4 regions of the Halopseudomonas sp. MFKK-1 genome follow, and region 4 is predicted to be linked to each of the others. Evidence: predicted binding sites of a transcription regulator. Region 4 holds the regulator's gene; each other region holds the start of a gene.

Region 1 (5,672 bases), 1.6 Mb from region 4:
AGCATGACCGCCGTTACGATCACCGCCACCACAATCACCGCGATCGGGTAGGTCATGGCCTTCTTGATCTTGGCCTTGAGTGCCTCGGTCTTTTCCTTGTAGGTCGCAATGCGATCAAGCAGCGATTCCAGTCGTCCCGACTGCTCACCCGACTCAACCAGGTTGCAGAACAGATCGTCAAAATACTTGGGGTGCTGGCGCAAGGAGTCTGCCAGTGTGTTGCCGGCGGCAACGTCTGTCTTGATCTGCGTGACCAGTTTGCCAACGCTCGGGTTGTCCGCGCCTTCGGCAATGATCTCAAACGCCTGGATGATGGGGACACCGGATTCCATCATGGTTGCCAGCTGGCGAGTGAAAAACGCAATATCCAGTGGCTTGATCGGTTTTGGCCGCTTGCCGAACAAGGTTGATTCACGCTTGATCTTGGTGACCAGAATGCCCTGCTTGCGCAACTGGGTTTTAACCAGTGCGGCGTTCTCGCCCTGAAGCACACCATCGATCCTGGTGCCCTTGCGATCCTTGCCCTCCCACTTGAAGGGGTAGAGTTTTTCTTCCTTGGCCTTCCTGGCGGCGGGTTTCTTTTTCAGTGCGGCTTGTTGCGCCATGACTTAATCCTTGGTCACTCGGTTGACTTCCGCCAGGCTGGTCACACCTTCTTCCGCCTTCATCAGCGCGGACTGGCGCAAGTTTCGGAAACCCTCACTCTGGGCTACGTCGGAAATCTGGATGGAGTTGCCGTCTTCCATGATGATGCGCTGCATCGCCGGAGTGATCTTGACAACCTCATAGATACCAACACGACCTTTATAACCGTCTTTACAGTTTTCGCAACCCACAGGGCCGTAAATTGTTATGCCTGCATCAATTTTTTCCGGTGTGAAACCTTCTTCCAGCAGCACCTCGCGGGGCACATCCATGGGCACCTTGCAGGACTTGCACAGCCTTCTTGCCAGACGCTGGGCGATGATCAGGTTGACCGAGGTGGCGATGTTGAACGAGGGCACACCCATGTTGCGCAGACGCGTCAGCGTCTCGGCGGCGCTGTTGGTGTGCAGGGTGGACATCACCATGTGGCCGGTCTGTGCGGCCTTGATCGCGATTTCGGCGGTTTCCAGGTCGCGGATCTCACCCACCATGATGATGTCCGGGTCCTGACGCAGGAAGGCGCGCAGCGCCTGGGCAAAATCCAGACCCTGCTTGGGGTTTACGTTGACCTGGTTGATGCCCTCAAGGTTGATTTCGACCGGGTCCTCGGCGGTGGAGATATTGCGCTCCATGGTGTTCAGGATGTTCAGGCCGGTATACAGCGATACGGTTTTGCCCGAGCCTGTCGGGCCGGTAACCAGAATCATGCCCTGCGGTCTGGCAAGGGCCGCCATATACATCTGCTTCTGATCGTCTTCATAACCCAGCGCGTCGATACCCATCTTGGCGCTTTCGGAGTCGAGAATACGCAGCACCACCTTCTCGCCCCACAGCGTCGGCAGGGTATTGACCCGGAAGTCGATGGCCTTGCTCTTGGAAATCTTCAGCTTGATGCGGCCATCTTGCGGCTTGCGGCGCTCAGCCAGGTCCATGGATGACATCACTTTGAGGCGCGCAGCGATACGCACGCCCAGCTGCACGGGAGGCTTGGCTACCTCGTGCAGCACGCCGTCGGTACGGAAACGTACACGGTACATCTTTTCATAGGGTTCAAAGTGCAGGTCAGATGAACCCATGCGCACGGCGTCAAGCAGCATCTTGTTGACGAAGCGAACTATGGGCGCGTCGTCGGCGTCAGTGCCTCCGTCCGCACGGTCTTCATCCTTGACCGATTGAACGTCAAGCTCGTCCAGATCTGCATCGCCAATGTCGCCCAAGCCACCGGTCGGGCTGTCGAGGTATTTTTCGATAGCGCTCAGCAGCTTGTCGTCTTCGACGATCACCGCGTCGGTCATCAGGCCGGTGTGGAACTGAACATCACTGAGGGCCTGCTGATTTGTTGGATCAGAAATGGCCAGATACAGGCGTGAGCCGCGCTTGAACAGCGGCATCACATTGTGCTGGCGCACCAGCTTCTCACTGACCAGCTCCTTGGGTTGAGCTTCCTTGTCCAGAGCGCTGAGGTCGAAGTAGGGGTAGCCGAATTCTTCAGCGCAGGTCATTGCCAGCGAGCGGGCATCTGCCAGCTTCTTCTGCACCAGATGGGTGATCAGCGGAATTTTGTCCTGACTAGCCTGCTGGCAGGCTTTCGCAGCCACGTCGGCCTGAATAAGGCCTTCCTGCACAATACGCCGTGCGAGCCCTGAAAGAGCGGGGGTTTCCATGTGGCAATAGTCCTGAATTTCAAAAGCATTAATGCTGCAGACTATAGTACAGACGCCGCCGGGATTGAACTGTCCGGGTGGGCCTCCTGTGCGCGGGTTATCAGTGGGTAGCATGCGCCGGCGGCGCCGGTGTGACAAAAATTGTCACATTCTGTCGTGTGCTGTCTTGAGGAGTGCACCCAGACGCTTTTGTGCAGCGGTACACAGGCCGCAACACAGCGCTTTGCACATTGGTCTGGTTTTTGCTTTCATTCCTTCAGCCGCTTGGCTATTTCACTTAAAGGAGTAAACACATGAAAGCTCAAGTTCAAAAGGGTTTTACCCTTATCGAACTGATGATCGTGGTTGCGATCATCGGTATTCTGGCTGCTATCGCGCTGCCGGCCTACCAGGATTACACCGCTCGCGCCAAGATGTCTGAAGTTGTTCTGGCTGCCAGCTCTGCACGTACTTGTGTAACTGAAACTGTCCAGTCAACAGGCCGAGACGCTGATCTTACTCAGTGCGGTGGCGACTTCACTGCAACCAAGTACGCGACCGACTTGCAAGTTGATGCTGATGGCATTGTTACCGTTGATAGCCAAAGCGATATCGCTGGTGTGGAAATTGAACTGTCACCGGTTTATCAGGGTTCTTTCCACATCACCGAGTGGATTTGCTCTGGCAACATCAGCGGTAATGCCAAGAATGCCTGGCTGCCGGGCTCCTGCCGTTAATGCAGTCGAGCTTTTGAGTTGAAGAAGCCCCGCTTTGCGGGGCTTTTTTATGGTAAGGGAATATGGCGTGTGGAATGCAATGACTAAGGTGGCTGGAGTTAGATTTCTGCTTGTATTGCTAGCGCTGGCTTTGCTTTTTTGGGTCTACAGGCAGGGCTTTGGTGGCGCACTTTATTACGACGACTACGGAAATCTGGAAGGTCTCAGCAAAATAGTTGATCTGCACTCCGCAAAACAGTTTGTATTTGATGGTTTTGCCGGGCCGCTAGGTAGACCGATTGCGCTTGCTTCCTTTGGTTTGCAGGCATCTGGCTGGCCGGATAACAGCGCATCGCTGTTGTTTGTAAATGCCCTGGTTCATATGGCAAACGCTTTGCTGTTAGGTGTGCTCGGCTATATGTGTTTGCGGCTTTGCCTATCGTTCTCCAGTCCTCAGGCATTTTGGGCTGCATTTGGTTCTGCAGTGCTTTGGGCTGGCCTGCCTCTATTGGCGTCAACCTCCCTGATTGCGATCCAGCGCATGACGGGTCTCGCTGCACTATTCAGTATTTTGGGACTGGTTGGCTTTACATGGGCCTACAGGCTTTACGCAGGCTCTCCCGTTCGTGCGCTGTTCTGCCAATTTACTTTTCTTGGGCTGGGTACTTTGCTGGCGATGTTCAGCAAGGAAAATGGAGCGTTAACGCCACTCTTTGCGCTGGCTATTGATGTTCTGGTGCGCAAGGAAGGGCTCCGGTCGGCAGATCATTGGGTCCACAAACTGCGGTTTGCAGTGCTGATGCTCGCGTTGGTGGTGTTCCTGGTTTATCTATCGCCGTTGATGCGTGATTATTTGTCGGTATCTGATGTGCGGGGCTATAGCGCCTGGGAGCGGCTGCAAATTCAGCAAGGAGTGTTGTGGGAATACATCCGCGCATTCATCGCGCCGCTGCCTTCGCTGTTTGGCCCCTTTCATGATGACTATCCGCGCACCGTAGATGGTATATCGTCCGGTGTTGCTGCGCTTGCATGGTTGTTGAGTCTGGTAATTGGTATATGGCTGCACGTAAGCGGCAAGAGTCGCTGGCCGCTGTTTGCGGTGCTCTGGTTCATGTTCGGGCATCTGCTGGAGTCCACTACCATTCAACTGGAGCTGTATTTTGAACACCGCAATTATCTTCCGGTGTATGGGGTTTGCCTTGCATTAGCCGCGGCGGTTGCCAGTGTGCCTGCGGCTTATCGGCGACTGGCCGTATTTTTGTTTGCGTTGTTCGTTCTACTGCAATGGGCTGTTTTGCTGTCTGTTACCAGTATGTGGGGGCAGCCAATGAAAGCGGCCAACGTATGGGCAGCAGAAAGGCCCGCCTCTTCACGTGCAGTGACCCATGCGGTGTTCCTGGAGCTGTCTGAAGCAGATAACAATGTAGCCGACCTGAATTATCAGTACATTCGCAGGCAGCGATATGAGTACACGCTTTCGCTTCTGGATCGAACCATCCAGCATTGCCCCGGTTGCGTCAGCGTTCGACTTCAGGCAGTCGGATACGTCTGCAAATTGAACCGGTTTGACGAGGCAAAGGCGCGCTTGCGTGATACGGTTTCCTTTGCGGCGGGCGCAGAAAAGCCACGATCCGTTGTCGACGGTCTGTTCGGTCTGCGCGAACTGATTCAGGAGGGCGGGTGTGGTGATCTGAGTGGTGATGACCTTCTTGCATTGATCGAGGCGCTTTCCGGCAGCCAACTTTTCAAAATAAATCACATCAGCACCCGAATATACTTCCTGGCTGCGGCGGTGGCTGAGGATTTGGGGCGCGCCTCAGATCGGGATGCCTATCTTCTCAAGGCTGAGGCGTCTTCACCCGTCGCGCTTCCGGTTTTGCAATATCAGCTGAAGGTGGCGATGGTGGCCAGTAAATTTGATCAGGCGCTCGATGCAATTAACCGACGATATCCCCTGGTGGTTGAAAACAAAGGGGTCATGACTCAAGCGCTACTTGATGAAATAAAGGCTGGCGTTCTTGAAGAAATGACTCAGGTGTCAACTGATGGATCGCAGGAGCGAGGCGAATGATCGAAGTTGTAGTGACGGAATCTGATGTATCCATCGTGATTCCCGCGAAGAACGAAGCAGCGAGCTTACCTGCATTACTTGAGCAACTCCGTGCTGTTGGTGAGTGGCGGGAAATAATCGTAGTAGATGATGGGTCCAACGATAAAACGGCCACAGTCGCGGAAGCGGCAGGCTGTGTTGTGCCTCGTCATCCTTACAGTAAAGGTAATGGCGCAGCGATCAAAACCGGCGCAAGAACTGCGAGTGGTGACGTAGTCGTCTTTATGGACGCTGACGGGCAGCACGATCCGGCAGATATCCAACGCCTGCTAGAACGTATCAATGAGGGCTACGATCTTGTTGTGGGGGCACGTCAGCGCGGCTCGCAAGCCAGTGTCGGACGTGGGTTGGCAAACGGCCTCTACAATCGGCTGGCCACCTATATGACAGGGCACAAAGTAGAAGACCTGACCTCCGGTTTTCGTGCCGTTCGGGCGGATAAGTTTCGGGAGTTCCTCTACCTGCTGCCTAACGGATTTTCCTACCCCACCACCTCTACCATGGCATTTTTTCGGGCCGGATACTCGGTTGCATACGAGCCAATTCATGCCGCTCAGC
Region 2 (5,672 bases), 1.8 Mb from region 4:
CTCGATGTGGGCGGCCAATTGATCTTGCGAAATGTTGTGGGTCTGACAGTAGTGCCTGATTGCCTGATCGTGAACAACCAGCGCGTCTGCAAGGCTGCGCTTCTGGGCTAGCAGGGGCTCGAGCGTGGCCATGTCCTGCCGGGTCAGGGCGTCGCGTTCCTGTTCAAGCAGGTCCAGATAGCGCTGGCAGTCCTGTTCCGCCGACTCGAAGCGTTCTTGCAGTGGGTGCATGGCTTATCTCCTGACTGAGGCTGCCCCTTGGCGGGGGTAGTCGAAGAGTACAGCCAGTGTCGATATCTGACTACTGGCTATCAGCTTTCCAGATTCAGCAGTTTGTCTGCAATTCGGCTGCTGTCAGCCTTGTAGCTGCCATCGGCAATGGCTTGCCGGATCTGGCTGACACGCTCGTTATCCACTTCGGGCAGCTCGCGCAGCTTCTCTTCGATGGCTTGCAGTTGCTGGGCTTGAGCGCTCAGGTTGACTGATGACGTGCTCTCTGTCGACTTGGCCTGGCTAGCCGCAGCCTGAGTGCCAGACTCGCTGACCGAGCTTGCTTCACGCTTGCCTGCCGCACCGCCAGCCTGGCTGCTGCGACCGGCGCCATTCGGGCCGTTGGGCGAGTTGAAGTCGATGACCATGATGAATTCCTCAAACTGTAAAATCTTCTCTAGCCGCTGTAACGGCAGCCGGAAGGAAAACTTTAGGAAAAAATAGTGTGAAGACCGTCACGGCGTGAGAGGCAGCGCCCGGCAAGCGGAAAAAGCTGTTGCCGTGCATGATCACATTCCTGCTTCTACCTGTCCAGGGCCGGTTACCCGGGCTCTTATGACCCGGTTGGAGCGCGTGTTACGCACGCGAATCTGGGCGCCGAGTGTACCATCTTCCAGCGCCTCTCCAGGCATCCGAACGTTGACACTGCTGTTGCCGGCGCTGATGACTACCTTGTCGCCACGCTGTATCAGCCGATTCTGCTCCAGCTGGGTATGACTCAGGACGGTATCGGCGCTGACGTTGCGCTTGAGCTGCATGCCTATAGCCTGGGCCGGGTCGAGCAGGTAATTGCTGTTCAGCAGGCCGGTATCACGCTCGGCCAGGCGAATGTCCTGCGCACCGATGACGCCGCCCCGTGATAACGGGCGGCTGCTTACCACTACCTGCTGGTAGAGGCTGACCTGAGCCTGCACAAACAGCCGCCAGGGGGAAGGGCCGTCACAGGTTACCCTCACGGTGACCCGGCCGATCGGGATGTCCGGGCTCTCCAGACGAGCCGAAAGGGCGTCCTCGGCGCATATCGGCAGGCGCAGGCGCTGATCGAGCCTGTTGATGCGAACCTCATGGCGCGGGTCGCCGCCCAGGGTCTGCGCATAATCGCTCACTTGCTGCTCAAGATATTGGCTGGTCACGCCGATAAGTTGGTCAATGAGCGGGTTTGCCTGTGTGGGGGCGGAAAAAAATATCGCCAATACCGCGCACCCGGTGATAAAACGCATACAATTACCTACAAACAGTTGGGTGATGTCCGTCAGATTAACGTCGTCTGCTGATGGGCCTGCACGAAACATGCCGTTTCACCCGATGCAAACATGAGGAGCAGTCCATGGCTGGTGTGATGGATTCAGTCAATCAGCGAACCCAGCTGGTTGGCCAGAACCGACTCGAACTGCTGCTGTTCAGGCTGGCCGGCAATCAGCTGTATGGCATCAACGTTTTCAAGGTCAAGGAAGTGCTGCAATGCCCTCGACTGACGGCGATGCCCAAGCTGCATCCAGTCGTTCGCGGCGTAGCTCACATCCGTGGCGGCACTCTGCCGATCCTTGACCTCAATCGCGCCACCGGCGGCCCCGGGCTGGACAACCTTGATACAGCATTCGTGATCATTACCGAATACAACTACAAGGTGCAGGGCTTTCTGGTGCGTTCGGTCGAGCGCATCGTCAACATGAACTGGTCCGAGATTCATCCGCCGCCAAAGGGTACCGGTCGGGAGCACTATCTGACAGCAGTCACCCGGGTTGATAATCAGATGGTCGAGATTATCGATGTGGAGAAGGTGCTGGCAGAGGTGGTACCCACCAACGAGAAGATTTCCGATGGTGTCATTGATGCGGAGTCCCAGGCCGATGCAGTAGCCCGGACGGTTCTGATCGTGGACGACTCGTCGATTGCGCGTAAACAGGTGGCGCGTTGCCTGCAGGAAATCGGTGTCGAGATCGTAGCGCTGAATGATGGTCGCCAGGCACTGGATTGGCTGAAGGCGAGGGCTGATCAGGGTGAGGATGTCAGTCAGTCTCTGCTGATGATGATCTCCGATATCGAGATGCCGGAGATGGATGGCTACACTCTGACCGCTGAAGTGCGTAACGATTCGCGCATGAACAAGCTGCATATCATGCTGCATACGTCGTTGTCGGGGGTGTTTAACCAGGCGATGGTCAAAAAGGTCGGTGCGGACGATTTCCTTGCCAAATTCAAGCCGGATGATCTGGCGCAGCGGGTGATCGAGCGCTTGCGTTCGTTGCGCGGTGACGCTGATGGTCAGGCCTAGCAAGATGGTTTTAACTGAGACAAGGCAGGCTTCGTGACTTTGGCAAATCAGGATTTTCAGCTGTTCCGGGACTTTCTGGAGAAGGCCTGCGGTATCGTGCTGGGTGACAACAAGCAGTACCTGGTGTCCAGCAGGCTTAATCGGCTGCTTGAGCAGGAGGGCATTGCCAACCTCGGCGAGCTGGTCAAGCGCATCCAGGCCCAGCCGCGCGGCGGTCTTCGCGAAGCGGTTATCGATGCCATGACCACCAACGAAACCCTCTGGTTTCGTGATGTCTATCCGTTCGAAGTGTTGAAAACCCGGCTGATTCCGGAGTTCATCAAGAGCTCGCCAGGCCAGCGTCTGCGTATCTGGTCCGCAGCCTGCTCCTCGGGTCAGGAGCCCTACTCGTTGAGCATGGCAATCGACGAGTTCGAGCGCAGTAATCTGGGCCAACTGCGTGGTGGTGCCCAGATCGTGGCAACCGATCTCTCCGGCGGCATTCTCAATGCCGCCAAAAAGGCCGAGTACGACAGCCTGTCTGTTGCGCGCGGCCTGTCGCAGGATCGCCTGGCCCGCTATTTCGATCAGCTCGGTCCGGGGCGCTGGGCGATCAAGCCTGCCATTCGCAATCGCGTCGAGTTCCGTGCGCTGAACCTGCTGGACAGCTACTCGATGCTGGGCAAGTTTGACCTTGTCTATTGCCGCAACGTGCTCATCTATTTCTCTGCCGATGTCAAGAAAGACATTCTGCGACGAATTCACGCAACACTTAAGCCGGGCGGATATCTCATGCTCGGGGCCTCCGAGGCGCTGAACGGACTGCCGGAGCTGTACCAGATGGTTCAGTGCAGCCCGGGGATTGTTTACAAGGCCCGTTGAGGGCGTCTCCTCCAGTGCGGCGCCCGTGCGCAGCATCCTCCCAAGCCGGCATATTTCTGCCGGCTTTTCTCTTGCCGCCAGCCTTCCGAAAACCGGTTTGTCTTGCCGCTTGCCGGTAAATCATTGCCGCTTTTCTGGCGCCCTATGCCTAAGTTACTGAAATAAAAAGAACTTAATATTTGGCATGCTGATTGCTTAGCTGTTTGCAGTGACGTTTTTTGGTCGACGGACCGAAACGAGGAAGGTGGCAATGAGCATCAGTTTCGATAACGCCCTCGGGCTACATGAGCAGGCACTGAAGTTTCGCTCCCAGCGTGCCGAGGTGCTGGCGAACAACATCGCCAACGCCGAGACCCCCAACTACAAGGCGCGGGACCTGGACTTCAATGCTGTCCTGGCTGCCCAGCAGGGCGCCGGTGCACCTGGCGACGGCCAAAGCATGGCGGTTGAGCGGACCAATGCCGGGCACATGGCGCTGGAAAGCCTGGTTGATCAGGTGGCGGGTCTGCGCTATCGCAATCAGCAGCAGCCGTCGGTTGACGGCAATACCGTCGACTCCGAAGTCGAGAAGGCGGCCTATGCCCAGAACGCCATCGACTTTCAGGCCAGCTTTACCTTTCTCAACAGCAAGTTCAAGGGGCTGATGTCAGCCATCAGAGGAGACTGATCATGTCGCTCGATAAAGTGTTCGATATCGCCGGTTCCGGCATGAGCGCCCAGTCGCTGCGGCTGAACACGGTCGCAAGCAACATCGCCAACGCCGATACCGTCTCCAGCAGCATTGATCAAACCTACCGGGCCAGAAACCCGGTATTTGCCACCATTTTCAACAGTCAGCAGGCGACCGGTGGTTCGTTGTTCAGTCCGGATCAGCAGGCCGGTGACGGTGTGGCGGTGCTTGGCATCGTCGAATCCGATGCCAGTCTTGAGCCGCGTTATGAGCCGGATCATCCGATGGCCAATGAAGACGGCTATGTGTATTACCCGAATGTGAATGTAGTGGAGGAAATGGCCAACATGATGTCTGCCTCACGGTCCTACCAGACCAACGTGGAGGTCATGAATACCGCCAAGACCATGCTGCAGCGCGTTCTGACGCTGGGTCAGTGAACGGAGATAAGTAGACCATGAGCATCAGTAATGTTTCATCAGGTGCGTCGGCGCTGGATCAGTACCAGCTCGATTCAGACCGCTTCGCGACCGGCAACGAGCTGGGCAAGGATCAGTTTCTTCAACTGCTGGTGGCGCAGATGAACAACCAGGATCCGCTTTCACCCCAGGAAAATGGCGAGTTTATTGCCCAGTTGGCGCAGTTCAGTACGGTCGAGGGGATCGATAACCTCAATGGCTCGATGGAGTCGCTGCTGAGTGGTTACCAGTCTTCGCAGGCGTTGCAGGCCTCGTCGATGGTCGGGCGGACGGTGATCGTGCCGACTGACCAGGCGGTAGTGGACACTTCTGCCGGTCTGGAAGGGCAGCTGGCGTTGAGCTCCAGCAGCAGCAACGTGTTCGTCAAGGTCTATGACGAATCCGGCAGCCTCGTGGATACCGTGAATCTGGGCGCACTGGAAGCCGGGATGCACGACTTTACCTGGGACGGCACCGACGGTGCCGGCAACCTGATGGAGCCGGGTGTTTACACCTTCGAGGCCATGGCCACCATCAACGGTACCAATACGCAGATGGCGACACTGCTGCCGGCCAATGTGGACAGCGTTTCGCTGGGGGCGGGTAGCGGTGGCGAGATGCTTCTTAATGTGGCCGGGCTGGGCAGTATCAGCCTGTCCAATGTGTACGCAATTCAATAAGTCGTCCGAACGAAAGTAGGCGAGGAGATAGAACCATGTCTTTCAACATTGGCTTGAGTGGTATCCGGGCGGCGGCCTCCGATCTGAACATTACCGGTAACAACATTGCCAACGCCGGTACCGTCGGTTTCAAGAGTTCGCGTGCCGAGTTCGCGGATGTCTATGCTGCATCGGTACTCGGTTCAGGCAGCTATGCCACCGGCAGTGGTGTAGCGCTGGCCAACGCGGCTCAGCTGTTCAACCAGGGCAACATCAGCTTCACCGAAAACAGTCTGGATCTGGCGATCAACGGCAACGGCTTCTTTGTGACCAGCAACAACGGTGCGCTCAGCTACACCCGTGCCGGCTACTTCGGTACCGATGCCAACGGCTTTATCGTCAACAACAACGGCGAGAACCTGCAGGGGTTCGGTGTCAACGCAGTGACGGGGCAGATCAACCAGGGCGTGCAGACCAAT
Region 3 (5,672 bases), 490 kb from region 4:
TCAATCTGGTGCGATCCCCGGTCGAGGTTCGGCAGGGTCAGGCTGGCTTCGGTCTGACCCGAACCCGGCAGCGCCTGTGCTGACAGGGTGCCGTCGACCCGGGCGCGCAGCAGCGCACCGGTGCGCAAGGGAGGATCAATGGCAATGCCGAGAATCAGGTTGCCGTCATTGGCGCGCACGGCACTGTCGTTGGCAGGGCTGGTGATCTCCAGTCGCCGGTAACGGCCCTGGGCGGCAGCCGAGTTGCTGCTGCTCTCGTCGGGCTGATTGTAGGATGGTGAGGGGCGTGGCGGCTCCATTGCGTTTGGGGCGCTGACCTCAATGCGTCTGGCATTGGGTGAAGGTTGGTCCGAGTAGACGGTATTGCCCTCGGCATCAGTCCAGGTATAGATCTCGGCGGTGGCGCTCTGGCTGAAGATCAGGGCACTGCACAGGGCATAGATAAGCGTGCGCGGCATTGTCGTACTCTCCTTGAGACATGCCCCCATGCTGGCACCGTCCGGGAGGGCTGGCAACTGCTCCGGTCTGCCTTGGCGACAGACGTAAAAAAGGGGCGCCCGACCGGGCGCCCCTTTTTGCTGTGACAGTTGCCTGTCTCTGGATCAGACGCTGTAGTACAGGTCGTATTCCAGCGGGTGAACGAAGGTGCGAACCTTGATTTCTTCGGCGCTCTTCAGGTCGATGTAGGCGTCGATGAACTCGTTGGTGAACACGTCGCCCTTGGTCAGGAATTCGCGGTCTGCATCCAGCGATTCCAGTGCTTCCTTCAGGCTGCCGCAAACCTGCGGGATCTGTGCGGACTCTTCCGGCGGCAGATCGTACAGGTTCTTGTCGGCTGCATCGCCAGGGTGGATCTTGTTCTGGATACCATCCAGGCCGGCCATCAGCAGTGCAGCAAAGCACAGGTAGGGGTTGGCTGCCGGGTCCGGGAAGCGCGCTTCGATGCGGCGTGCTTTCGGGCTGGAAACGTACGGGATACGGATGGAAGCAGAGCGGTTGCGGGCGGAGTAGGCCAGCATGACCGGCGCTTCGAAGCCGGGAACCAGACGCTTGTAGGAGTTGGTGGCCGGGTTGGTGAACGCGTTCAGCGCCTTGCCGTGCTTGATGATGCCGCCGATGAAGTACAGGGCGGTGTCAGACAGGCCGGAGTAGCCTTCGCCAGCGAAGGTGTTGGTGCCGTCTTTGGAAATGGACATGTGAACGTGCATACCGGAACCGTTGTCGCCGTACAGCGGCTTCGGCATGAAGGTAGCGGTCTTGCCGAACGCGTCGGCAACGTTGTGCACGCAGTACTTCAGGGTTTGTACTTCGTCGGCCTTCTTCACCAGGGTGTTGAACAGCACGCCGATTTCGTTCTGGCCGGCAGTTGCCACTTCGTGGTGGTGAACTTCAACGGTCAGGCCCATTTCTTCCAGTGCGTTGCACATGGCGGTACGGATTTCGTGGTCGTGGTCGACCGGCGGAACCGGGAAGTAGCCGCCCTTGACGCCAGGACGATGACCTTTGTTGCCAGTCTCGAAATCGGCGTCGGTGTTCCAGGAAGCTTGTTCAGAGAAGATCTTGAACATGGAGCCGGAGATGTCGGACTTGAATTTGACTTCGTCGAATACGAAGAATTCCGGCTCCGGACCAACGAATACGGTGTCACCGATACCGGTGGACTTCAGGTATTCCTCGGCGCGCTTGGCGATACCGCGCGGGTCGCGCTCGTAGCCCTGCATGGTGGAGGGCTCAATGATGTCGCAGACGATGATCAGCGTCGGCTCTTCGGTGAACGGGTCCAGAACGGCAGTGCTGTCATCGGGCATGAGGATCATGTCGGAGGCTTCGATGCCTTTCCAGCCGGCAATCGAGGAGCCGTCGAACATCTTGCCGTCTTCGAAGAAGTCATCATTGACATCACGTGCCGGCATGGTGACGTGCTGCTGCTTGCCCTTGGTATCGGTGAAGCGCAGGTCTACCCACTTCACGTCATGCTCGTTGATCAGTTGCATCGCTTTCGACATGGTTTCCTCCAACAGGAATCTTTTGCCAGACAGCGGGTCTGGCGCCTCATATAACGTCTAGCGGACAGGCCGCCGTTCGGTTGCATTACAAGTGAGCAAAAGGTGTGCCATTTCGGAGCATTGGCTGAAAGCCCCATTCTTGACATCTTCTGCTCCATAAATCGATGGTTCGCACCATTCTGGAGCACCTTGTTGGTGCAGTTGGTGTGGCTAGCGACCCAACTTGGTGCACGTTGCACGCGGCAGTTAGCCGAGCGCCGAGCGCCTGCTGCGCGTATAATGCAGCGCTTTGCGCACGATACGCCAGCCCCATGAAACTGATCATCAAATTTTTCCCGGAAATCACCATCAAGAGCCGCCAGGTTCGTAAACGCTTTGTCGCACAATTGAAGGGCAACCTGAAAAAGGTGTTGTCGGCGGTCGACCCCCAGGCCCGGGTCAACGGGAACTGGGACAGTCTTGAAGTCAATCTGGGGCCTGATGCGGCGCTGCAGCAGCGCTGCATTGAGCGTCTGCGCAATACGCCGGGTATTTCGCACTGCTTCGAGGTGCACGAGTATCCGCTTGGCAGCATCGATGAGTTGATTGAGCTGTGCGTGTCCAGCGTGGGCGAGCAGCTGCGCGGCAAGACCTTCGCGGTGCGCTGCAAGCGGGTGGGCACTCATCCGTTCTCCTCGCAGGACGTGGCGATCAAGGTTGGCAGCGCGCTTAACAGCCGCTGTGGCGCGGCAGGTGTGTCGCTGAAAGATCCTGAAGTAGAAGTGCATGTGGAGATTCGGGATCAGAAAATATATCTGATCCAGGCGCGTCATGAGGGCATGGGCGGCTTCCCGCTGGGCACCATGGAGCCGGTGCTCAGCCTGCTTTCCGGGGGGTTCGACTCCACTGTGGCGAGCTATCAGATGCTCCAGCGCGGTCTGCTGCCGCATTTCGTGTTCTTCAACCTGGGCGGTAGTGCCCATGAGCTGGGCGTGCGCCAGGTTGCCCATTACCTCTGGGAGCGCTACGCCAGCAGTCATCGCCTGCGCTTTGTCAGTGTTCCGTTCGAGGGCGTAGTCGCCGAGATTCTGCAGAACGTTGAAAACAGCCAAATGGGTGTAGTGCTCAAGCGCATGATGCTGCGGGCGGCGGACCGTGTGGCCTACCGTCTGGGTATCGATGCGCTGGTCACCGGTGAGGCCATTGCCCAGGTTGCCAGCCAGACGCTGCCGAATCTGAGCGTTATCGACAAGGCGGCCGAGCGGCTGGTCATTCGTCCGCTGATTACCACCAGCAAGCTGGATATTATTGATGTTGCCCGCCGCATCGGCACGCTCGAGTTTTCCAGCAGCATGCCTGAGTACTGCGGTGTTATCTCGGTGAGTCCGGCCATTCGTACCACGGTGGCGCGGGTTGAAGCGGCCGAAGCATCGTTCAACTTCGAGGTGTTGTCGCAGGCCATTGAAAGCGCGGTTTACAGCGAATGCAGCGAGCTGGGCGAGATGCTCGAGGGTGGTTCTCCGGTCGAGATTGTCGAGCAGGCGCTGACCGGGCAGATCGTGATCGATATCCGTCACCCCGACGAACAGGAACTGCGCCCAGTGCAGCTGGATGGCATCGAGGTGCTGTCGATTCCGTTCTACACCCTCAACAGCCGTTTTGCCGAGCTCGACCCTTCGCGCGCCTATCTGCTCTATTGCGAGAAAGGGGTGATGAGTCAGTTGCATGCCCAGTATCTGCTGGATGAGGGATATGGGAATGTGCGGGTGCTCAGGCCGAAGCGCTAGCGCTAGCGCTCGCGCTACCGCTTGAGCCGCAAGCCGCAAGCCGCAAGCCGCAAGCCGCAAGCCACAAGCCACAAGCAAAACAGGGCGTGCCGGGAAGAAGGGCCGGCAAGGGTTGTCAGGCTCTTAATTGGCTTCAACGCTGCAAGAAGCTCTCAGAGGTCAAGAGCGAGCCGGTTTTGCTTCCAGCTTGTGGCTTGCTGCTTGAAGCTCGCGCGCCCGCTTGCACAAAAAACACACACTGTAACCCCCATATCTGTATAATGCCTCCCTCTTTTTTTCAGTATGCCGGCTGTCGCCGCATCACCCAGGACGCCCACAGTGATCGAGAATCTCCGCAATATCGCCATCATCGCGCACGTTGACCACGGCAAAACCACGCTGGTCGACGCTCTGCTGCGTCAATCCGGTACCCTGGATCGTAAGGAACTGGATTCCGAGCGGATCATGGATTCCAACGACCAGGAAAAGGAACGCGGCATTACCATTCTGGCGAAGAACACCGCCATCAAGTGGAACGGCTACAACATCAACATCGTCGACACCCCCGGCCACGCCGACTTTGGTGGCGAGGTTGAGCGCGTAATGTCCATGGTTGATTCGGTACTGCTGCTGGTTGATGCGGTTGACGGCCCGATGCCGCAAACCCGCTTCGTAACCCAGAAGGCCTTCCAGGCCGGTCTGCGTCCGATCGTGGTGGTAAACAAGATTGACCGTCCGGGCGCTCGCCCTGACTGGGTAATCGATCAGGTATTCGACCTGTTTGACAGCCTGGGTGCGACCGACGAGCAGCTGGATTTCCCGTTCGTCTACGCCTCCGCGATCAACGGCATCGCGGGTATGGACCCGGACGAGATGGCCGAGGATCTGACCCCGCTGTTCCAGACCATCGTTGACCGTGTGCCGTCCCCTGACGTTGACCTTGACGGTCCGTTCCAGATGCAGATCTCGGCGCTGGACTACAACAGCTTCCTGGGTGTGATCGGTATCGGCCGCATCCGTCGCGGCAAGGTCAAGACCAACACCCCCGTCACCTCTATCGATGCGCAGGGCAAGAAGCGCAACGGCCGTATCCTGAAGATCATGGGGCACCACGGTCTGCAGCGCGTTGAAGTGGAAGAAGCGCAGGCTGGCGACATCGTCTGCATCAGTGGTTTTGATCCGCTGTTCATCTCCGACACCCTGTGCGACCAGCAGAACGTTGAAGCCATGCCGGCACTGACGGTCGACGAGCCGACCGTAAGCATGACCTTCCAGGTCAATGACTCGCCGTTCGCCGGCAAGGAAGGCAAGTTCGTCACCAGCCGCAACATCAAGGAGCGTCTGGAAAAGGAACTGCTGCACAACGTGGCTCTGCGCGTTGAAGAGGGCGACAGCGCCGACAAGTTCAAAGTTTCCGGTCGTGGCGAGCTGCACCTGTCGGTACTGATTGAAACCATGCGTCGTGAAGGCTTTGAGTTGGGGATCTCCCGTCCTGAGGTAGTCATCAAGGAAGTGGATGGCGAAAAGCAGGAGCCCTACGAGAATGTCACCATCGACATTGAAGAGCAGCATCAGGGTCCGATCATGGAGCAGATGGGCCTGCGCAAGGGTGATCTGGGTAACATGGTTCCGGATGGCAAGGGCCGTATTCGCCTGGAGTATGTTGTTCCGGCACGCGGCCTGATCGGCTTCCGTAACAGCTTCCTGACCATGACCTCGGGTACCGGCATCATCACCAGCACCTTCAGTCACTACGGGCCGATCAAGCAGGGTGACGTGGGCCACCGTCAGAACGGCGTGCTGGTCTCCATGGCAACCGGCAAGGCGCTGACCTACTCGCTGGAAACCCTGCAGGATCGCGGCAAGCTGTTCCTGGAGCCTGGTCAGGAGATCTATGAAGGTCAGCTGGCCGGTATTCACA
Region 4 (5,672 bases):
GCGGGTGGGAGCATGCCCCTGGTCAAGCCCAACGCGCCGCTGCGTGACGCGTTGCTGGAAATGACCCGCAAGGGCCTCGGCCTGACCGGCGTCATAGATGCCGATGGCAAGCTGGCCGGCATCTTCACCGATGGCGACCTGCGCCGCAGCCTGGATCACAACATCGATTTTCAGCGTGCCAGCATCAGCGACGTAATGACCCGTCACTGCAAGACTGCGCGCAGTGGTATGCTCGCGGCCGAAGCCCTGAAAATCATGGAAGACGCCCGCATCAATGGTCTGTTCGTGGTAGACACTGAAGGCCGGCCGGTGGGCGCCCTCAACATGCATGATCTGCTCCGTGCGGGCGTGGTCTGAGTTTGAATATGGAAAAGCTGATCGAACGCGCAAAAGCCATTCGCCTCGCCATCTTCGACGTTGATGGCGTCCTGACCGACGGCCGCCTGTATTTCATGCCCGACGGCACCGAGTTCAAGTCCTTCAATACGCTGGATGGCCACGGTATCAAGATGCTCATCGCCTCGGGCGTCGAAGTCGCCATCATCAGCGGCCGAAAATCGCCACTGGTCGAGCGCCGCGCCGCCAGCCTGGGTATCAAGCACCTTATTCAGGGCCGCGAGGACAAACTGACCGCCCTGGCCGAGCTGCGTGAGATCGTCCCGGTCGAAATGCACGAGATTGCCTTCCTTGGCGACGACCTGCCGGACCTGCCAGTCATCCGCCGCGCCGGCCTGGGGATGGCGGTCGCCACTGCCGACACCTTTGTGCGCGACCACGCCCATGGCGTTACCCGCGCCGCCGGTGGCGCGGGTGCAGCCCGCGAGTTCTGCGAACTGATCATGCGCGCCCAGGGTACCCTGGACCAGGCACAGGCAGCCTACCTGTGAACCTGACGCTACCACGCTATCTGGTCGTCGGCCTGCTGATCATTGCCGGGGCAGCGCTGGCGATGGCTGTCGGTTACTGGAACATCAATCCGTCCAGCTTCAACACCGGCAAGCCGCAGACTCAGACCGACCGTCCCGACTTCTATATCGACAACGCGCGCATCCTGATGCTCAATGAACAGGGCAAGGTTGCATACCGGCTGACGACCTCCCATGCCGTTCATCAGGTAGACGACGGCAGTACTCACCTGGAAGACCCTGAGCTGCTGTTCTACCGGGGAGAGGACCCGACGCCGTGGCTGCTGAAGTCGCGTCAGGGTGTCGTTACCCAGCGCGGTGACCGCGTTGACCTGACGACCGATGTCCTGCTGAAACAGAACACCGATGACGCGCGTCAGCTGACCACGTCAGCCCTGACCCTGTTTCCCGCCCGTGACTACGCGGAAACCGATCAACCGGTTAGAATCGAAGCCGCTCGCAGTGTGACCACTGCCGAGGGCATGCAACTATTTCTCAACGACGGTAGCCTGAAGCTGCTGTCCACCGTACGAGGCCAATATGAGGTGCGTTAAATCCCTCCTTGCCCTGACGCTGGCCGTGTGTCCAGTGAGCCACGTTCTGGCACTGCCCAGCGACAGCAGCCAGCCGATTCGCATTCAGGCCAACAGCGCGACGCTGGACGACAAGCGCAATACCGCCGTATACACCGGCGATGTGGTCATTACCCAGGGCACCCTGCGCCTCACCGGTGCCCGCGTTACCCTGACCACCAATGCCAATGGTGAGCTCAATACCATGATCACCCAGGGCGGACCGGCCACCTATCAGCAAACGCCGGAAGCCAACAAACCGCCGGTGAAGGCGCGCGCCGAGACCATCGAGTACCACGCCGACCGCGAGACCATCGTGCTGATCAGGAATGCGTTTCTTGAACAGTCCGGCAATACCTTCCAGGGTGAGCATGTCAGCTACGACATTCAGCGTCAGGTCGTCGATGCCGGCAACAGCAGCAGCGGCGCCAACGGCGGCGCGGGCTCCGGGCGTATCGAAATCGTGATTCAGCCGCGCAGCCGCAATACCGAAGCGCCAAGCGAAGAGCCGGCAACGCCATGACCACATTACAGGCGCGCCATCTGGCCAAGGCCTACAAATCGCGTAAGGTCGTCCGTGATGTGTCCGTATCCATCGATAGCGGCCAGGTCGTCGGCCTGCTCGGCCCGAACGGCGCAGGCAAAACTACCTGTTTCTACATGATCGTTGGCCTGGTCAAGGCGGATGAAGGCCAGGTCACCGTCAACGGCAAGGACGTGACCCGCCTGCCGATGCACGGCCGGGCCCGCGAAGGCATCGGCTACCTGCCGCAGGAAGCCTCGATCTTTCGCAAGCTGACCGTCGCCGAAAATATCATGGCGATTCTGGAAACCCGCAAGGACCTGAACCGTCAGGCGCGCGAGGGGAAACTCGAATCGCTGCTGCGTGAATTCCATATCCACCACCTCAGCGACAGTCTTGGCATGAGCCTGTCCGGTGGTGAGCGCCGGCGCGCCGAGATTGCGCGCGCACTGGCAACCGACCCCAGCTTCATTCTGCTGGACGAGCCCTTTGCCGGGGTAGACCCGATTTCGGTCAACGACATCAAGCAGATCATCCAGCACCTCAAGGACAAGGGCATCGGCGTACTGATCACCGACCACAACGTTCGCGAGACGCTGGACATTTGCGACAAGGCCTATATCGTCAACGACGGCCACATCATCGCTGAAGGCGACGCCGAGACCGTGCTGGCGGACCAGACAGTGAAAGATGTGTACCTGGGCCACGCCTTCCGGCTATAAAAGCACCCGTAACTCAGGCATGCTAGCGGGGAACGAGTCCGGACTTCGCCCGGCACATGGTTTGATCAAGCGCACAAGGTATTTCGCGACACAATGAAACCCTCGCTCGTCCTCAAGATGGGGCAGCAGCTGACGATGACACCGCAGCTGCAGCAAGCCATCAGACTGCTTCAGCTATCCAGCCTTGACCTCCAGCAGGAGGTGCAGGAGGCACTGGAAGCCAACCCGATGCTGGAAATGGCAGACGACGGCGATGACGACTACGGCAGCAGCGCCCAGGAAAGCGGCGACGATGACGCCCCCGCGGTAACCCTGCCCGAGCCGGTCTCCCTCGACTCCATCGAGCAGCACGGACAAAACGACCAGGAAGGCAACTGGAATGAACAGATTCCCAGTGAACTGCCGGTCGATACCCAATGGGAAGACGTCTACCAGACCTCTGCCAGTTCGCTGCCCAGCCAGGATGACGAGGACTGGGATTACACCTCGCGTACCGGCACCGGCGAGACCCTGCAGAGTCATCTGGAATGGCAGCTGAACCTGCTGCCGATGTCGGAAACCGATTATCAGATCGCCACAGCGCTGATCGACGGCATCAACGCCGACGGCTACCTTGAAGAGTCGCTGGATGACATTCTGGCCTCCCTGCCCGCAGAGCTCGAAGTCGAACTCGATGAAGTCGAAATGGTGCTGCATCGCATCCAGCAATTCGAGCCGGTAGGCGTTGGCGCGCGGGATTTGCGTGAGTGCCTGCTGCTGCAGATTCGTCAGCTGCCCGAGAACACCCCGATGCTGGACCAGGCGACCCGCGTCGTGCGCGATCACCTGGAACTGCTCGGCAGCCGCGATTTCAGCCAGTTGATGCGCCGCAGCAAGCTCAAGGAAGACCAGCTGCGTGACGTGGTTGCGCTGATTCAGACGCTCAACCCCCGCCCGGGCTCGGAAATCGCCTCGGGCGAGCCGGAGTATGTGATACCGGATGTGATTGTGCGCCGCGACGCCAATCGCTGGCTGGTTGAACTGAACCAGGAAGCGGTACCCAAGGTTCGCGTCAACGGCCACTATGCCTCGATGGTGCGACGGGCCGACTCCAGTGACGACAACACCTACCTGCGCAACAACCTGCAGGAGGCGCGCTGGTTCATCAAGAGCCTGCAGAGTCGCAACGAGACCCTGATGAAGGTCGCCACCCAGATCGTCGAACACCAGCGTGGCTTTCTTGAGCACGGCGAAGAGGCGATGAAGCCACTGGTGCTGCATGACATCGCCGAAGCCGTCGGCATGCACGAGTCGACTATTTCGCGGGTTACGACCCAGAAATACATGCACACGCCGCGCGGCATCTTCGAGCTGAAGTACTTTTTCTCCAGCCACGTCGGCACCAGCGAAGGCGGGGAATTTTCCTCCACCGCTATCCGCGCGCTGATCAAAAAGCTGGTCGCAGCAGAAAACCCAAAGAAACCATTGAGCGACAGCAAGATCGCTGGTTTACTTGAAGAACAGGGCATTGAAGTAGCCCGACGGACCATCGCGAAATACCGCGAGTCGCTCAACATCGCGCCTTCGAGCGAACGCAAGAGACTGGTCTAGTACCTGCGAAAACAGGCTCGAATGAGCCGTTCAACGCAGCAGATCCAGTTCAGGGATCACGCAAGTGGCAATACCGGGTGACAGGTCGTCACCCAGCAACAACAAGCCAATCAGGAGATGCCGTATGCAACTGAACATTAGCGGTCACCAACTCGATATCACCGACGCACTGCGCGACTACGTCACCGAAAAAATGTCCCGCCTGGAGCGGCATTTCGACAAGATCACCAACGTCCAGGTCACCCTGGAAGTAGAGAAACTCCGGCAGAAGGCTGAAGCCACCCTGCACATTGCCGGTGGTGAAGTGGTTGCCCTGGCAGAACACTCCGATATGTACGCCGCCATTGACCTGCTGACCGACAAGCTGGATCGCCAATTGATCAAGCACAAGGAAAAGCACATCGACCGTCAGCAAGGCGCGAACGACCGATAACCGGACCTTCACTGCATCACCATGCAAATAGACCACATCCTGACCCCTGAACGTACCTTCGCCGGCGTTCAGGGCGGATCCAAAAAACGTGTGCTGGAGCTGATCGGTAAGCTGGTCGCCCAGCACACCAACCTGGATCCTGACGCCATCTACGAAAACCTGATCGCTCGTGAACGCCTGGGGTCAACCGGTTTTGGTAATGGCATTGCCATCCCTCACTGTCGTCTGGAAGACTGCCACCAGGCCATAGGCGCCCTGTTGCAGCTGGACGGCAAAATCGATTTCGACGCTCTCGATGGCCAACCTGTCGACCTGATCTTCGTGCTGCTGGTCCCGCAGGAAGCCACCGAGCAACACCTGCAGATTCTCAAAATGCTGGCTGGCAAGCTCGACAACGCCGAGCTGCGTGATGCACTGCGCGCAGCACCGGACGCGGATGCGCTTTATCGCGTCATGGTTGGCGACGGCGACGGAGGCTGACATGCGTTTGATTGTCGTCAGCGGCCGTTCCGGTTCGGGTAAAAGCACCGCGCTGCATCTGCTTGAAGACAACGGCTTCTACTGCATCGACAATCTCCCCGCAGGCCTGCTGCCCGAACTGGCCCGCCAGGCAAGACAGAATGATTTCAGCCTGCCGGAAGTCGCCATCAGCATCGACGCCCGCAACCTGCCCAACGACCTGGCACGCTTCCCCGAGCTGCTGCAGGACGTACGCAATGCAGGAGTCCAGTGTGACGTGCTGTTCCTGGCCTCGCGTAACGACGTACTGATCAAGCGCTTTTCGGAAACCCGCCGCAAACACCCGCTGACCGACGGCAACCTGTCACTTGGCGAGGCCCTGGACCGTGAAGCACTGCTGCTGCAACCGATCATCGACCTAGCCACGCTCAAGGTCGACACCAGCCACCTGAATCTCTACCAGTTGCG

Evidence for each region. Region 4 encodes sigma-54, which starts transcription at its own class of promoters, with help from an activator protein. Its sites were predicted from a motif close to ANTGGCATNNANNTTGCTNT; they were not measured.
Region 1: O5O48_RS01200 (pilin) is a predicted target of sigma-54. The motif match lies at 2,539-2,558, and genes of this name have one in related genera.
Region 2: flgB (flagellar basal body rod protein FlgB) is a predicted target of sigma-54. The motif match lies at 3,585-3,604, and genes of this name have one in related genera.
Region 3: glnA (glutamate--ammonia ligase) is a predicted target of sigma-54. The motif match lies at 2,099-2,118, and genes of this name have one in related genera.

Annotation. Positions count from the first base shown of each region.
Region 1 is NZ_CP114836.1:262,880-268,551, reverse strand. It holds gene O5O48_RS01210 (type II secretion system F family protein) at 1-605, opposite strand, end outside; gene pilB (type IV-A pilus assembly ATPase PilB) at 609-2,309, opposite strand; gene O5O48_RS01200 (pilin) at 2,603-3,025, shown strand; gene O5O48_RS01195 (hypothetical protein) at 3,105-5,075, shown strand; gene O5O48_RS01190 (glycosyltransferase family 2 protein) at 5,072-5,672, shown strand, end outside.
Region 2 is NZ_CP114836.1:3,732,344-3,738,015, reverse strand. It holds gene O5O48_RS17235 (flagella synthesis protein FlgN) at 1-231, opposite strand, end outside; gene flgM (flagellar biosynthesis anti-sigma factor FlgM) at 312-638, opposite strand; gene O5O48_RS17225 (hypothetical protein) at 649-777, opposite strand; gene flgA (flagellar basal body P-ring formation chaperone FlgA) at 780-1,376, opposite strand; gene O5O48_RS17215 (chemotaxis protein CheV) at 1,598-2,545, shown strand; gene O5O48_RS17210 (CheR family methyltransferase) at 2,579-3,406, shown strand; gene flgB (flagellar basal body rod protein FlgB) at 3,657-4,073, shown strand; gene flgC (flagellar basal body rod protein FlgC) at 4,076-4,516, shown strand; gene flgD (flagellar hook assembly protein FlgD) at 4,534-5,214, shown strand; gene O5O48_RS17190 (flagellar hook protein FlgE) at 5,250-5,672, shown strand, end outside.
Region 3 is NZ_CP114836.1:1,404,010-1,409,681, forward strand. It holds gene O5O48_RS06425 (DUF4124 domain-containing protein) at 1-458, opposite strand, end outside; gene glnA (glutamate--ammonia ligase) at 603-2,006, opposite strand; gene thiI (tRNA uracil 4-sulfurtransferase ThiI) at 2,318-3,772, shown strand; gene typA (translational GTPase TypA) at 4,091-5,672, shown strand, end outside.
Region 4 is NZ_CP114836.1:1,893,390-1,899,061, reverse strand. It holds gene O5O48_RS08875 (KpsF/GutQ family sugar-phosphate isomerase) at 1-357, shown strand, start outside; gene O5O48_RS08870 (KdsC family phosphatase) at 366-887, shown strand; gene lptC (LPS export ABC transporter periplasmic protein LptC) at 884-1,459, shown strand; gene lptA (lipopolysaccharide transport periplasmic protein LptA) at 1,494-2,000, shown strand; gene lptB (LPS export ABC transporter ATP-binding protein) at 1,997-2,722, shown strand; gene O5O48_RS08850 (RNA polymerase factor sigma-54) at 2,816-4,312, shown strand; gene hpf (ribosome hibernation-promoting factor, HPF/YfiA family) at 4,437-4,745, shown strand; gene ptsN (PTS IIA-like nitrogen regulatory protein PtsN) at 4,767-5,225, shown strand; gene rapZ (RNase adapter RapZ) at 5,227-5,672, shown strand, end outside.